2 linked regions of the Nitratifractor salsuginis DSM 16511 genome follow. The protein of the gene in region 1 binds, or shares a complex with, the protein of each later gene. Links are inferred from orthologs where the notes say so. Each region holds a gene or a part of one and is shown on either strand. Other genes may lie near its edges. The genes, in order: nusB and rpsJ.

Region 1 (5,824 bases):
GAGGTCAAAGAGCGCTTCGGTTACTCCATTCTGACCGATATCCACGAGCCCGCCCAGGCTGCGCCGGTGGCCGAGGTGGCCGATGTGCTGCAGATCCCCGCCTTTCTCTGCCGGCAGACCGACCTGCTCGTCGCCGCGGCCAAGACCGGGGCCAAGGTCAACATCAAAAAGGGGCAATTCCTCGCTCCCCAGGCGATGGAGTACTCCGTGGCCAAAGTCCTCAAAACCCGGGGATACGAGGGCGAAGTGAATTACGAGGCTTCGGAGAAATACGGAGTTTGGCTCACGGAGCGGGGCACGACCTTCGGTTACGGAAACCTGGTAGTCGATATGCGCTCTTTCCCCATCATGCGCCGATTCGCTCCGGTGGTGTTTGACGCGACCCACTCGGTGCAGATGCCGGCCAGCGGCGGGGCCACCAGTGGCGGCGACAGCCGATTCGTCCCCACCCTGGCACGGGCGGCTGCGGGAGCGGGAGTGGACGGCTTCTTCTTCGAAACCCATTTCGACCCCTCCGTCGCCTTGAGCGATGGGCCCAATATGATAAAATTGCAAGACCTCGAGCGTCTGATTCCCCAGATCGACGCCATTCGCAGTATCGTAGAATAAAGGAACAGTATGAACATCGTCGAAGGAAACCTTCGGGTCGACCCAAGCAAAAAGGTCGCCATTATCTCCGCACGCTTTAATCATTTCATCACCGATCGCCTGGTAGAGGGGGCCAAAGATACCTATGCCCGCCTCGGCGGTGATCCCGAGAGCCTGGATCTGATCCTGGTACCGGGGGCCTTTGAGATCCCCTTCGCCCTGGACCGGGCGCTGGCTTCGGGCAAATACGACGCCGTCTGCTGCCTGGGCGCGGTGATCCGGGGAGCGACGCCCCACTTCGACTATGTCTCCGCCGAAGCGACCAAGGGCATCGCCAACGTCACCCTCAAATATGCCAAGCCGGTCTCCTTCGGCGTGCTCACCGTCGACAGCATCGAGCAGGCCATCGAACGGGCCGGCACCAAAGCGGGCAACAAAGGGGGCGAAGCGATGAGCAGCCTGATCGAGATGATCAACCTCTATGATGTAATGAGTAACTAGAAACTAGTAACTAGTAACTAGTAACTAGAAATTTTGGTATGCGTTGCTTTGCAACGCTTTCGTTAAATATAATAAATATAAAAAACTTGCGACGTGAGGCGGCGTAGCCGCCGTGCTTGCGTCGTGCGACCAAAAAAGGTGAAATATGGCGACACGACATCAGGCTAGACGGGCGGTAGTGGGTCTGCTCTATGCCTACGATCTGGGCAATGACGGGATCGAAAAGTTCAGTGAAGAGATCCTGGAGAGTGACAAGATCCGCAACAAGCAACGGGAATTTTCCATGCGGCTCTTCAAAGGGACCATCGAAAATCTCGACAAGATCGACGAAGAGATCCAGAAACATTTGGAGAGCTGGGACTACTCCAAGATCGGCAAAGTCGAAAAGGCGATCCTCCGCCTGGGAGCCTACGAAATCCTCATCGAGGGAACCGACCGCCCCATCATCATCAACGAAGCGGTGGAACTGGCCAAAGAGTTGGCCGACGAGAAATCCCCGCAATTTATCAACGGGGTCCTAGATGCTGTCGGGAAACCGGTAGCGAAGCCGGAGGCGGCTTCGAATAATGAGGAATGAGGAATTAGGAATGAGGAATTATGGTCAGCGTTGCAGGGCAACGCACTATATTCAAAAAAGAGGTGTCGCGAAGCGACAAGAACCGAAATTTCTCATTTCTCATTTCTCATTTCTCATTCATACGCATAAAGGAGCCCATTTATGCGTATGACCATCGACGAGGCGGTGGATCTGATCCGGAACGCCGATCTCAAAGAGTTGGGGCGGATGGCCTATGCCCGCAAAAAGGAGCTGCATCCCAAAGGGGTGACGACTTTCGTGGTGGACCGCAACATCAACTACACCAACGTATGCTGGGTCGATTGCAAATTCTGCGCCTTTTACCGCCACGAGAAGAATGACGACGCCTACATCCTGAGCTTCGAGGAGATCGATCAAAAGATCGAGGAGCTTCTGGCCATTGGGGGGACCCAGATCCTCTTTCAGGGAGGGGTGCATCCCAAGCTGGAGATCGAGTGGTACGAGGATCTGGTGGAGCATATTCATAAGAAATATCCGCAAATAACCATCCACGGCTTCAGCGCCATCGAGATCGACTACATCGCCAAACGTTCCAATATCTCCATCCGGGAGGTGCTCCGCAGGCTCCACGCCAAAGGGCTGGCCTCCATCCCCGGGGCCGGAGCGGAGATCCTCAGCGACCGGGTGCGGGATATCATCGCTCCCAAGAAGCTGGACAAGGATACTTGGCTGGAGGTCCATCGCGAAGCCCACAAGCTGGGGATCAAATCCACGGCGACGATGATGTACGGCACCGTGGAGACCGACCGGGAGATCGTGGAGCATTTCGATCATATCCGCCGGCTCCAGGATGAGACGGGGGGATTTCGGGCCTTTATTATGTGGTCTTTCCAGGGCAAAAACACCCGACTGGTCGAAGAGATCCCCGAGATCCGCAAACAGTCGGCCAACCGCTATCTACGGCTCCTGGCGGTCGCCCGGCTCTTCCTGGACAATGTCCCCAACATCCAAAGCTCCTGGGTCACCCAGGGCAGCTACATTGGACAGATGGCACTGCTCTGGGGAGCCAATGACCTGGGCAGCACGATGATGGAGGAGAATGTAGTCTCCGCCGCCGGGGCCAGCAACCGGATGAACCAGGAGGAGATGATCCGCCTCATCCGCGACATCGGCGAACGCCCCGCCAAAAGGAACACCGCTTATGAAATTCTCGAATATTTTTGAATGAGGAATGAGGAATGAGGAATGAGGAATTTCGGAAGGCGGTGCAGTGGCTCCGCTCAATTTTTACTCAGCGCTCAACGCTCAGCGCTCAACGCTCGATATTGAAGATTATTACAGCGATTTTTATAGTTCAAGGAACAATTATGGCCGCAACACTGATGCACGTTACCGTCAAAGGGGTCAAGATCCCCGTCGTCTTCGAAAAGGAGAAACGCCTTCCCCTGGCGTCGATGGAGCTTGTGTTCCGCGATAGCGGGTCCCTAGCCGATACGGTGCCGGGGATCGCACGCTTCAGCGCCGGGATCCTGGGAGAGGGGACCCGCAAAGAGGGGGCCATCGCCTTCGCCGAGGCTCTGGAGAACCGGGCGGTGCAGCTGCACGCCGATACGGGTCGGGAGACCTTCGTCCTCTCTCTCGAAGCACTCAAGAGTGAATTCGACTTTGGTTTGGGGAAACTTTCCGAGCTGCTGCGTGACCCCAACCTGACTCCCGAAGCCTTCAAAAAGGTGCAGACCCAGACCCTGGGCAAGCTGCGCCAAAAAGAGAGCGACTTTGACTACATCGCCGCGACCAAGCTGCGCTCGATCCTCTTCGAGGGGACTCCGCTGGCCCATCCGGCACTGGGAACTCCCGAAAGCATCAGCCATCTGAAATTGGAGCAGGTCGAGAGCTATCTGAAGGATCATCTGCATCTGGAGAATCTTATCGTGGTCATCGGGGGCAAGTTCACTCCCGAGGAGGTGAAAAAGGCGGTCGAAAAGGCGGCTGAAGCACTGACTCACGGAGAGGTGGCCCCCATCCCCCATTTCAGCGCCAACGACAAAGAACGCGAAGTCGTCACCCCCGAAGAGACGGACCAAGCCTATATCTACTTCGGAGCCCCCTACGCGATGGAGGCCAATGATACCCACCGGGTTTACGGCAAAGTGGCGGCTTTCATCCTGGGAAGCGGGGGGTTCGGCAGCCGCCTGATGGAGGAGGTGCGGGTCAAGCGGGGCCTGGCCTACTCCGCCTACGGCCGTCTGGCAGTCCAGCGCACCCACAGCTATTTCAGCGGATACCTCCAGACCAAACTCGAGAGTCAGAAAGAGGCCCAAAAGGTGGTCAAGGAGGTGGTCGACCGTTTCCTCAAAGGTGGGGTCAGCGCCGAGGAGCTGGAGAGCGCCAAAAAGTTCTTTTTAGGCAGCGAGCCCCTGCGCACCGAGACCCTCTCCCAGCGTATGAGCCGGGCTTTCCACGAGTATTACGACGGATTGGGGCTTGAGTGGTCGGCCAAAGAGCTGGAGATGATCCGGACGATGAAGCTGGAGGATCTGAATGCCTTTATTCACGCCCATCCTGAGATCGGGAAGTTGAGTTGGTCGATCGTCACGAAAAAGTAGTTTAGCGGTTTCCCTCTTCATTTCTTTTTCTTTGTTTTGCGACAAAGAAAAAGGAAACGAAGCAAAGAAAAAGAAAACGCAAGGGACTGACGTCCTTTTTTGATCTTCCAATGATATATAAGCTCATTTGACATAAAAGATTTCCTAATCCAAAACTTCAAGAATATTGCAAATTGTTTATAAAACTTCTTCTAACCCTACTTTATTCTGTAATATTCTAAAGAGTAAATATGATTTTCACTCCAACCAGAGCTTTCACTCGATAGCTCTGGCAGTCGCAAACACCTGCGGTGCCCCTTCGGGGTTGAGTGCTCCTTTGTCGCCATCGAGTGAAAGCTCCATCGCAAATATTGGATTAATGGTCGCCGGTGTAATAATAATCTATAAAGAGTGGGTATGGAAGAGGTTGAAGCGAAACGGTTGTTCCAAAAGCTCAAAATCCGGACTCTGTTGGACCTGGCGCTGATTTTGCCGAGTTCCTATGAGGATACCCGGCTTGCTTCCAGGATCGAGCCGGGGCGGGTGCAGACCTTTGAGGCGCAGGTGGAGGATCGCCGGATCCGGGGGGGGCGGATGCAGGTGCGTTTTTTTCTCCCCGCTCTCGGTCGGAGGATCAGCGGGCAGTTTTTCAAAGCCACACCCTACCATCAGCGTCTCTTCGAACCCGGAAGCCGCCATATCATCCACGGCAAAGTCTCCCTTTTTAACGGGTGGCCCCAGATCGCCCAGCCCCGCTCCCTCAAAGAGTATGGGCGCATCTTCCCCCGATACAAAACGGTGCTCAAAGAGTCTCAGATGCGGGCTTTGATCGAGAATTATGTCACCGAACGCAATCTTTTTGCCGAGGGGCTGCAGAGTGAGGAGGTGGGATTGCTGATGCGTCTTCATTTCCTCGAGCGCTACAGCGAGGCCGGAGCGCCCCCGCCTCAGATCGAGGGAGAGGTTGTGGGGCAGCTCAAGTTCATCGAAGCCTACAACCACCTGCGCAAGCTTCGCTCCAAACGCCACGACTATCCCGCCCTCAAGGCGCTAAACCGGCCTATCGAACCTTTTGTCGAAACCCTGCCCTTTACCTTGACGCCGGATCAACAAAAAGTGATCGCCGAGATCCAAAAGGACCTCTCCCAAAAGGAGAAGGCGGCGCGGCGTATGATCATCGGGGATGTGGGCAGCGGCAAGACGATGGTGATCCTGGCGGCGGCGGTGATGGCGGGTGGTGATCGCTCCGTGCTGATGGCGCCCACCTCCATCCTGGCGAGGCAGCTCTATGAAGAGGCGTGCAAATATCTCCCCCGGGAGCTCAAAGTGGCTTTGGTGATGCAGGGCAATAGCGAAGGGGATTACCGGGAGGCTGATTTTATCATCGGCACCCACGCACTGCTCTATCTGGAGGATCTGCCCGAGGCGGCTCTGGTGATGGTGGATGAGCAGCACCGCTTCGGCACCAAACAGCGGGCATTGCTGGAGGCGTTGGTAAGCCAAGGGGAGCGCCGCCCCCACTATCTGCAATTCTCCGCCACCCCCATCCCGAGGACCCAGGCGATGATGGAGTCGGAGCTCATCGATGTGAGCCTCATCACCCAAACTCCTT
Region 2 (10,405 bases), 560 kb from region 1 along the record:
TTCCGGCGACCTATGTACTCAAAGAGCGGCTCAAAGGGATCAAAGAGCGGCGCATCCCCCTCTATGTCGATCCGGTGCTGGAGACCTTCAAAGAGATCACCTTCGTCCAAGAGGGGCGCATTGGCTATCTGGGCTTCGATTTCTACAACGGGGCAATGAGTGCCGAACAGTGCATTCGTCTCAAATATGCTGTCGAAACTCTGTGGGATGAGGTGGATCTGCTGGTACTCACCGGCGGGCCCAACTTTTTCAGCAACGGGATCCACCTGACGATCCTCGAAGAGAGCAAGAAGCAGGGGGAGGACGGTTGGAGCAACATCAACGCGATGAACAATCTTATTGAGGCGATCCTCTTCTCCGACGATATCCTCACCGTGGCGAGCTTCGGCGCCAATGCGGGGGCCGGCGGGGTCTTCCTGGGCCTGGCCTGCGATTTTGCTGTGGCCAGAGAAGGGGTAGTGCTCAATCCCCACTACAAAACGATGGGCTTAAGCGGCAGCGAATACCACAGCTACACTCTGTCCAAGCGGGTGGGAGAGGAAAGAGCCAAAGAACTCCTGGAAGCCTGTCTTCCCGTAAGCGCCAAAAGAGCCGAAGAGCTGGGGATGATCGATGCCCTTTTGGAAGCGGAGGGATATGACGAAGCCCTTAAAATCTGGTGCCGAGAACTGCTTGCCGATGAGGACCGCTACTACGATCTTTTGGATGAAAAACGGGAGCGTCTGGAGCGGGACCGTGAGCACATCGATGCCTGCAAAGAGGCGGAGCTGAAGCGGATGCACCCGGAGTTTTGGGACCCCGAGAGCGATTTTCACCGCCTGCGCCACGATTTTGTCTACAAGGTCTGCCCGACGCGGGCCCCTGATAGAATCGCACGCCATAGAAGAGAGGAGAGTCAATGCACGAATACTCCATAGTCCAGGCACTGCTCGATCAGTGCGAAGAGCACGCCGCCAAACACGGGGCCGAAAAGATCGTCAAGGTCGTTACGAAAATCGGCGTACTTAGCGGGGTGGAGCCCGATCTCCTTCAGACCGCTTTCGATACCTTCAAGGAGGGGACGATCTGCGAAGAGGCGGAGTTCGTGATGAACATTCAGCCTTTGGTCATCTATTGTCGAGCGTGTCAAAAAGAGTCTACTCTGGAAGAGCTGGTGATGGCCTGTCCCGAGTGCGGGAGCCTCGAGACCAATCTGCTCGACGGGGAGGATATGTATCTGATGAGTCTGGAGATGGAGTAGCAGGGATATTGTCGCTCCGGCAGGTATTTCCCTGTCGATCAGGAACACACCCTATATGCTTGCCCAGGGGACTTTCCCTCTTTTGAAGTCTATTGGGCGTTTTGGCAGCCGCTGCGTCCGGCGAACCACCCCTCGTAGTAGTTCCGGTCATTCCGAAAGAGTTCACTCTCTTTTTGATACTCCCCGTGGGCAGTGGCGCAACCGTCGCTGTATCCTTTCTGATAGGCGGGGCTCTGGGTATCGGCGGTCGGGGCCGGGCTTGGCTGGGCTGACCCCATACAGCCGCTCAGGCCCAGGGCCAAGAGTGCAGCGAATGAAAGCACCATTCCTTTCTTTCCCATAGCGATTCTCCTTTTTTCGCAGATTGTAACACATCGTCGGTTTCAGTCGCAGGGATTATAATGGAGGCATCAAAAACCGAGGAGTAGCGATGAGACGGATTTTAATGGGATGGATGGTCGTGATGACGGTTTTTCTTTTTGGAGCCAATGACGGCACGCGGGTGATCCCCCTGGGTAAAACCCGATTCAAAGTGATCGACAAGGCGGGAAAAGAGAAGATCGTGGATCTCAGAGGCAAAGACTTTATCGTCATCTCTCTCCGGGAGAAGGGGGCGGACGGTGCGGCCTATGCGGTGGATGGAGACGGTGTGGTCTGGTGGGCCGCTTCGATCTCTTCGGGGGCGAAGGGGCACGAGACCCCTTCGGGGATCTTCCCGGTTCTGCGAAAAGAGCGCTACCATATGTCCAAACAGCACCCTGACCCCAAAGGGGTGAACAATATGGATTTCTCACTCTTCTTCACCAACCGGGGGCATGCCCTGCATATGGGGAATACCAACGCCATGAGCCACGGCTGCATTCACGTGGGAGAAAAGGGAGCCTCGGCGATGTTCAAATGGGCGACCCCCGTTACCAAGGTAGTGGTGACCCGGGAGCATTATCTGCCCTATGTCTATCACGATCTGGGCAAAGCGGGTTACCGGGTGACCAAAAAAACCCCTCAATATATCCGGAACTATCTCAAGACGATGAAACCGGTAGCCCCCAGCGTCGAAGATCAGATTCCTGTCCCGGCAAAAAAAGAGGATAATCGGTCAAAAAAGCATTCGGGAGATATGTTTTAGAGGGAAGTTGTCCGGATGGTGCGGACGGAGAGACTCGAACTCTCACACCGAAGGCACCAGATCCTAAATCTGGCGTGTCTACCAATTCCACCACGTCCGCATAGAAGGGGTGGTACGCCCGTCAGGATTCGAACCTGAGACCGCTCGCTTAGAAGGCGAGTGCTCTATCCAGCTGAGCTACGAGCGCATAAACAGTAAGGGTGGTGCGCCAGAGAGGAGTCGAACCCCTAACCCTCAGATCCGAAGTCTGATGCTCTATCCAATTGAGCTACTGGCGCATATTCAAGGTTAAAATAGGGATCTCTTGTGAAAGATGGGGTGGGTAATGGGTCTCGAACCCACGACCTCCAGAGCCACAATCTGGCGCTCTAACCAACTGAGCTATACCCACCATCATTTCAGGAGACAGGTGTATGGTCGGAGTGAAAGGATTCGAACCTTCGACCCCCTGCTCCCAAAGCAGGTGCGCTACCAGGCTGCGCTACACTCCGTTTCCTGAAAAAAGGAGTGCAATTCTAACCAAAGATAGCTGTAAAGTCAATGAAAATTACTTATCGATCGGAAGAAATTTCCCACAACCTTTTTCAGGGGTGCCTCCAAAGCTCTTGACCTCTCGAGCCTTGCCTTCTCTGTATATCTTCGCACGCTTGCACTCCTGGGCCCATTTGATGCAATTTTCGTTTTTGCATCCTACATCTTCGGGAACGGCCATTTTGACACTCCTTGTTATAAAATCGCCGGGATTATAGCACAAGAAGAGCCATTAGTCAGGATAATAATTATTATCTCATAAAAATACTTGACAATACGGGTTCGCTGTGTTATCATTCCGTATCTCAAATGTGTCAGAGTAGTTGAGGCACAGGAGATCAAAGGAGTCAGCAATGGCATGTGATCAACCCACCCAAGCCCAAGAGGGTCAAACCCAAACCACCAAGGAGGTTACTATGGAAGAGAATGTACAAAGCCAGGCCGGAGTTCTGGTCCTGAAGAATATGCCCGAGTTCAAGGCTGAAGCCTTCAATGCCGAGACCGGACATTACACCGAAGTAAGCAGCGAAGATTATAAAGGCAAGTGGACAGTCGTCTGCTTCTATCCTGCAGACTTTACCTTCGTCTGCCCCACCGAGATCGCGGCGATGAACGCTCACCTCGATATCATCAAGGGAGAGCTGGGCTGTGAAGTCCTGGCGGTCTCCACCGACACCAAGTTCAGCCACAAGCGCTTCGTCGAGACCGAGCCTCTGCTCAAAGGTCTCAAAATGACCATCGCAGCTGACCCCACCCACGATATGAGCCGCAAATTCGGCGTCCTGATCGAAGATGCCGGTATCGCACTGCGGGGCCGCTTCCTGATCAACCCCGATGGCGTCATTGTGGCTGAGGAGGTTCAGGCTCCCCCGGTCGGCCGGAACGTCAAAGAGTTCATTCGCCAGATCCAGGCGCATCAGCATGCCTACAAGACCGGTGAAGTCTGCCCCGCAGGCTGGAGACCCGGCAAAAAGACTCTGCCTGTCAATACCGACGTCGAGCCGATGACCGGTCGGGTCGGTGACTACATCACCCTCGAAGAGATCCTGGCAGACTAAAACCCCCAACCTGCCGCCATCAGGGCGGTGGGTTCTTTTTCCATCTTAGTGTTCCCACTTCATTAAAACCGATCCGATTCTTACCGAAATCTAGCTATTTGAAAAAGTATTCTGTCGCAATATAGATCAGTTGTAAAAGAAAGATAAGTGCAGTATTGGAAATGATTGGGAGGAAAATATTGTAGGTCTGTTTTGATGGCAGAGGGGATGGGATTCGAACCCACGGTAGCTTGCGCTACACACGCGTTCCAGGCGTGCTCCTTCGACCGCTCGGACACCCCTCTAAATAGGAGGGCGCCATTATAACGGAAAAGATCTGAAAAAGCAATATTGCGTCACCTCTTCCTTTTTGTTATAATGCTCCCGCCTCTTTCCAGACCTGTGCAACGGTTTCGGAGGACACCGGGTCAGGATGGGAACATAGCAGCCCACCCTCCGTCACCGTGTGCCGCAGCCATCTGGGGAGAGGTTCTTCTCAAGACTCCATATCTCCAAAATTTTTCCACATAAAACCGATAAACCTCTTGACAAATATCACTACTATGTCAAAATTCCTCATTCCTCATTCCTCATTCCTCATTCCTCATTCCTCATTCCTCATTCCTCATTCCTCATTCCTCATTCCTCATTCCTCATTCCTCATTCCTCATTCCTCATTCCTCATTCCTCATTCCTCATTCCTCATTCCTCATTCCTCATTCATTGAGTATGCTCCATTCATAAAAGGGGATGGCTTCAAACTCGATCGTACCGAGACTGAATCTATATCGGTTGGAGACGGTGACGACCCAGACTTTTCCCACCTCTGTTTTTACGAATTTGGGATAGAGCTGCTGGGCGCGTTTCCAAAACTGGTCTTCCCCTTCAAAAGGAGAAGGGAGAATCAGCTCGTTCCTATCTTCCAAACGGTATCCCAACGAGCCCGCCACGGCGAAGGGGCGTTGGTGTTTGAGCAGGGCCAGGGCCACCATCGCGTCAAAGGTGGCCGGAAAGGGTTGGTACTTGTTGAGGTAACGGGTGAAGATAAAATCATACAAGATAAGCTTTTTCCCCGGCCCCTTCTCCAGATCCGGCAGAAGGTAGATCAGCTTTTCCTCTTCGAAACGCTTCAACGTGGCATAGGTCCAATCCTTGGAAATTCTGAAATACTCCCGGGCGGTCGTGTAGATCTGGTGGGCGGTGATCCGTCGGCCCTGGAAGCGGGCGAGGATGAGCAGAAGCCGACTCTCCTGATCGTCGAATGTCGCATAGAAAAATTCCCGCATCCTCAATAGGGCGGATGCCGGGGTTTCGAGTGCGAGCGGGGGGAGGGTGCCGAGCTTGATGAACCGGTTGAAGGCCTGCACGGGTGCCGAACTCCGGTCGAAGCCGAGGAACTCTTCATAGTCGAGGGGAAAGAGTTCAAAAGAGGGCAGTGAGAGAGAAGGGGGCAAGGGGGTACGGCCGACCAGTACCAGACGGGAGACTCGGGGAAGGCGTTCGAGAAAACCTTCATACCAATGGTCGATGACCAGAAGGGAGATCCCCTCCTCTTTGAGAAAACCCTCCAGGAGAGCGGTATCGATATCCTCCAGCGCAAAGGCCGGGTCCTGGGCATCGAGGTAGAGCCAGGATTCCGGGGTGAAGGCCTGCAGCCAATGGAGGATCAATGCGGTTTTCCCGGAGGATCTCGGCCCGTGAAGGTAAAAGGAACCCTCTTCGGGGAGTTGGAGTTTGCGGGGGTAGAAAGGGTTGGGAACCGGTTTGAGATCGTAAAAATAGTCGAGAATATCCATAACTTTCCTTCCAAAAAGGAAATATTTTTGTAAATCATACCATTTTTAGCACAATTATCAAGGGGAATAGAGGCCTCTTTCTGTATAATCTGCATCCCAAAAAATTATGTCGGGCAACCGACGAGTTCTTTAGAGAAGGAAAACAATGGAAAAAATCCGATTGAAGCTCAAAGCTTACGATCACCGTGTTCTCGACCGCTCCGTGGCCTCCATCGTGGATGCCGTCCGCCGCACCGGTGCCGAGCTTCGTGGCCCCATTCCGATGCCCACGAAGATCAAGCGCTACACCGTGCTGCGTTCGCCCCACATCAACAAGGACAGCCGTGAGCAGTTCGAGATCCGCATTCATTCCCGGATGATCGATATCGTCTCTGCCACCAGCGAGACCATCGATTCGCTGATGAAACTGGACCTGGCTCCCGAAGTGGAAGTCGAAATCCGGTCTATGGACAAGTAAGGAGTCAAGAATGGAATATATCGTAGAAAAAATCGGCATGAGCCGTACGATCGACGTCCCCAGTGTTCCGGTCACTCTCCTGAAAGTCGTTGAGACCAAGGTCTGCGAAGTACGGGAAGACGGAAAGGCCCTGGTCGCCTACAACAGCGGCAAGAAGATCAACAAAGCGATCGAAGGCCAGCAGAAGAAGTACAGCGTCAGCAATGAATTCAACAAATTTATGACGCTGGAAGTGGCCGAGGGGACCGAGCCCGGTGATCTCAGCACCGCCCCCCTGGCCGAAGCCCAGGTCGTCAAGAGTTCCTTCAACAGCAAGGGACGCGGCTTCAGCGGGGTTATGAAGCGTCATAACTTCGCCGGAGGCCCCGGGGCACACGGTAGCCGTTTCCACCGCGCTCCCGGTTCCATCGGTATGTGCGAATGGCCCGGCCGCGTTCAGCCCGGACAGAAGATGCCCGGACACTATGGTAACGCCAAGACCACCGTTAAAAACGAAGTGATCTCCTTCGATGCCGAGAACGGCATCCTGGTGCTCAAGGGAGCCGTCCCCGGCCCCAAAGGTGCCCGTGGAGTAGTAAGGATTGTCAAATGAGTAACGCAACAGTAATCAAAACGACGGATCTCCCCCAGGCGTTCCTGGAGGTACATCCTCATAACCTTTACCTCTATTGCAAAGCCTATGCGGCCAACCTGCGCGCCAACACTGCCCAGACCAAGAACCGGTCCGCAGTCAGCGGCGGCGGCAAGAAACCCTTCGCGCAGAAGGGGGGCGGTCGTGCACGTCAGGGCTCCATCCGCGCTCCCCATTTCCGGGGCGGCGGTGTGGTCTTCGGTCCCACGACCGATCGCAACTACACTCAGAAGGTCAACAAAAAGCAGAAGCGCCTGGCGCTGATGCACGCGTTGGCGGAGAAAGCGGCCAACGAAAAACTTTTCGTTGTCGACAGTGTCGCGATCGAATCGGGCAAGACCAAAGACGCCAAAGCTTTTGTCGATGGCTTCGGTCAGCGGGATCTTCTGGTGGTCAAAGAGATGATCGATGAGAAGACTTTCCTGGCTTTCCGCAACCTTCAGGAGAGCTATCTCATCGAAGAGAATGAGCTCAACGGATACCTGGCAGCTGCCTATCACGCCATCGTGATGGAAAAAGCGGTCTGGGACAAACTGATTAAAGAGAGTTAAGCCATGGCAGACATTACTGATATCAAAGCAATTATCTATACGGAAAAGACTCTGGGTCTGCAGGAAGAGGGTGTCATCGTCGTTCAGACAACCCCCCGCATGACCAAGAACGGTCTGAAAGAGGTTTTCAAAGAGTATTTCGGAATCAAGCCTCTGAAAGTCAACTCGATGAGAGTCAACGGCAAGGTGAAGCGTTTCAAGGGAGTCGAGGGCAAGCGTGCCGACAGCAAGAAGTTTTATGTCAAGCTCCCCGAAGACGCCAAGATCGAAAGCTTAGCGGTATAAGGGAATAGCGATGGCAATCAAATCATTCAAACCAACCACCCCCTCCCGTCGTTTTATGACGGTCCTGGACAGCAGTGATATCACGGCGAAGGCCAGTGTCCGCTCTCTGCTGAAGAAGCTCCCCCGCAAAGCGGGACGCAACAACAACGGCCGGATCACTTCCCGTCATAAAGAGGCCGGAGCGAAAAAGCTCTACCGGATCATCGATTTCAAGCGGAACAAGTTCGGTATCGAGGGACGGATCGCGACGGTCGAGTACGATCCTTACCGCAACTGCCGGATCTGCCTGGTCAACTACGTCGACGGGGAGAAGCGCTACATCCTTCAGCCCAAAGGCGTGAAGGTCGGCGATACCGTCATGGCCGCCGAAGCGGGCCTGGACATCAAACCTGGCAACGCGATGAAGCTGAAAAACATCCCCGTCGGTACCCTGGTCCACAACATCGAGATGAATCCCGGTCAGGGCGGCAAGATCGCCCGCAGCGCCGGCGGTTACGCTCAGATCATGGGCCGCGACGGCAAATATGTCTCCCTGCGGCTTCCTTCCGGAGAGATGCGCTACATCCTGGGTGAGTGTATGGCGACGGTGGGTACCATCGGCAACGAAGACTTCGCCAACATGGTCATCGGTAAAGCCGGTCGGAACCGCCACCGCGGTATCCGCCCCCAGACCCGCGGTTCCGCGATGAACCCCATCGACCACCCCCACGGTGGTGGTGAAGGTAAAACCAACTCCGGTCGCCACCCCGTCTCCCCCTGGGGTATGCCCACCAAGGGGTACAAGACCCGTCGGAAGAAGGCCAGCGACAAGCTGATCATCTCACGCAAGAAGAAAAAGTAAGGGATAAGCATGGCACGTTCATTGAAAAAAGGTCCTTTCATCGACGATCATTTGATGAAAAAGGTACTCAAGGCAAAAGAAGAGGGTTCCAACAAACCCATCAAAACCTGGTCTCGCCGTTCGGTCATCTTCCCCGAGATGATCGGCCTGACCATCAACGTCCACAACGGACGTCAGTTCGTTCCCGTCTATATCACGGAGAACCACGTGGGCTACAAACTGGGTGAATTCGCCCCCACCCGCACATTCAGAGGACACAAAGGCAGTGTCCAGAAGAAGGTAGGTTGATCATGAGCAGAGCAGTACTCAAGTATGTAAGAGTCTCCCCCACCAAGGCGAGACTGGTTGCCCGTGAAGTTCAGGGAATGAACGCCGAGCTGGCCCTGGCCGCTCTGGAGTTCATGCCCAACAAAGCGGCGGGAATCATCTCCAAAGTGATCGCTTCCGCAGTCGCCAACGGTGATTATGAGCCCGAAGAGGTCATCATCACCGATTGCCGTGTGGACAAAGCAGCCGTAATGAAGCGCTGGCGTCCTCGCGCCCGGGGAACCGCGACGCGTATTCTCAAGCCCACTTCACACATCTATGTAGAGGTCGCGGAGGCCGCTGCCGCCGAAGCACCCAAAAAAGAGAAGGCCCCCGCCAAGAAGGCGAGCAAAAAAGAAGCTCCCGCGGAAACAGCCGCCAAAGCCGCCGCAAAAGAGGCTGCCGAGGCGACGGAAAAGAAGGGTGACGATCTGACCAAGATCAAAGGGATCGGCAAAGCCTACCAGCAGAAGCTCAACGACGAGGGAATCCATACCTACGAAGATGTCGCCAATATGACCGACGAGCAGATCGCCATGATGGAAGAGAAATATAGCTTCAAAGGCGATTTCCGTGAGTCAGTAGCCGATGCCAAAAATATCGTCAACGGAAAGGAAGCGTAACTATGGGTCAGAAAGTCAATCCTATCGGTCTCAGACTGGGAATCAACCGCAACTGGGAGTCTCGATGGTATCCCGCCAAAGATCGTGCTCCCAGCTTTGTTGCGGAAGATCACAAAATCCGCAAATTCCTGAAGAAGGAGCTCTTCTTCGCCGGAGTGAGCAATATCATCATCGAACGGACCGTCAAAAAGATCCGTATCACCATCGTCACTGCACGCCCCGGTATCATTATCGGTAAGCGCGGTGCCGACATCGAAAAACTCAAAGCCAAGCTGCAAAAGATGCTGGGCAAAGATGTTGCGATCAACATCAAAGAAGAGAAACGCCCCCAGGCTTCCGCTCAGCTGGCCGCCGAAAACATCGCGACGCAGCTGGAGCGCCGGGTCGCGTTCCGCCGTGCGATGAAAAAGGCGATTCAGGGGGCACTGAAGTCCGGTGCCAAAGGAATCAAAGTTCAAGTCTCCGGCCGTCTCGGCGGTGCGGAAATGGCTCGGACCGAGTGGTATCTCGAGGGTCGTGTGCCCCTGCATACCCTGCGGGCCAAGATCGACTACGGCTTTGCCGAAGCGCTGACAACCTACGGAAACATCGGCGTCAAAGTCTGGATCTTCAAAGGTGAAGTTCTTCAGAAAGGGATTCAGCCCGAGCCCAAAGAAGAGCGCAAGAGCCGCAAACCCAGAAGAAGAGGTGAATAATTATGTTGATGCCCAAACGTACCAAGTGGAGAAAGCAGCAGAAGGGCCGCAACCGCGGTAAATCCTTCCGCGGTAACCGCATTGAATTCGGTGAATTCGCCATCAAGGCCACCGAAGCGGGTCGGATCGACTCCCGGCAGATCGAAGCGGCACGTATCGCGATGACCCGCCGGGTCAACCGTACCGGTAAAACCTGGATCCGGGTCTTCCCCGACAAGCCTCTGACCAAGAAGCCTCTGGAAACCCGGATGGGTAAAGGTAAGGGAGCCGTTGAAAAGTGGGTAAT

Evidence for each region.
Region 2: the proteins of nusB (region 1) and rpsJ are in contact, whole or in part, in a solved structure (PDB 3D3B), measured with the Escherichia coli proteins. The link is inferred for Nitratifractor salsuginis DSM 16511 from one-to-one orthologs.

The regions. Positions count from the first base shown.
Region 1 is NC_014935.1:659,425-665,248, forward strand. Bases 1-2,950 are described here. They hold nusB (transcription antitermination factor NusB), read left to right. Parts: upstream 1-1,234; coding sequence 1,235-1,666; downstream 1,667-2,950. Other genes in these bases: kdsA (3-deoxy-8-phosphooctulonate synthase), read left to right, coding at 1-609; ribH (6,7-dimethyl-8-ribityllumazine synthase), read left to right, coding at 619-1,089; NITSA_RS03325 (dehypoxanthine futalosine cyclase), read left to right, coding at 1,808-2,851. Outside these bases: NITSA_RS03330 (M16 family metallopeptidase), read left to right, coding at 2,995-4,233; ATP-dependent DNA helicase RecG, read left to right, coding at 4,630-5,824. UniProt on the Escherichia coli protein: Part of the processive rRNA transcription and antitermination complex (rrnTAC). The complex forms an RNA-chaperone ring around the RNA exit tunnel of RNA polymerase (RNAP).
Region 2 is NC_014935.1:94,704-105,108, forward strand. Bases 4,716-7,531 are described here. They hold rpsJ (30S ribosomal protein S10), read left to right. Parts: upstream 4,716-5,875; coding sequence 5,876-6,187; downstream 6,188-7,531. Other genes in these bases: NITSA_RS00515 (ATP-binding protein), read right to left, coding at 4,716-5,730; rplC (50S ribosomal protein L3), read left to right, coding at 6,198-6,779; rplD (50S ribosomal protein L4), read left to right, coding at 6,776-7,369; NITSA_RS00535 (50S ribosomal protein L23), read left to right, coding at 7,373-7,531. Also shown: NITSA_RS00460 (hydrogenase maturation protein), read left to right, coding at 1-917; hydrogenase maturation nickel metallochaperone HypA, read left to right, coding at 899-1,240; NITSA_RS00470 (hypothetical protein), read right to left, coding at 1,330-1,581; NITSA_RS00475 (L,D-transpeptidase), read left to right, coding at 1,671-2,366; NITSA_RS11350 (hypothetical protein), read right to left, coding at 2,914-3,078; NITSA_RS00505 (peroxiredoxin), read left to right, coding at 3,251-3,955; more of NITSA_RS00515, read right to left, coding at 4,651-4,715; more of NITSA_RS00535, read left to right, coding at 7,532-7,654; rplB (50S ribosomal protein L2), read left to right, coding at 7,665-8,495; rpsS (30S ribosomal protein S19), read left to right, coding at 8,505-8,783; NITSA_RS11740 (helix-hairpin-helix domain-containing protein), read left to right, coding at 9,233-9,424; rpsC (30S ribosomal protein S3), read left to right, coding at 9,427-10,119; rplP (50S ribosomal protein L16), read left to right, coding at 10,122-10,405. UniProt on the Escherichia coli protein: Involved in the binding of tRNA to the ribosomes. Part of the processive rRNA transcription and antitermination complex (rrnTAC). The complex forms an RNA-chaperone ring around the RNA exit tunnel of RNA polymerase (RNAP).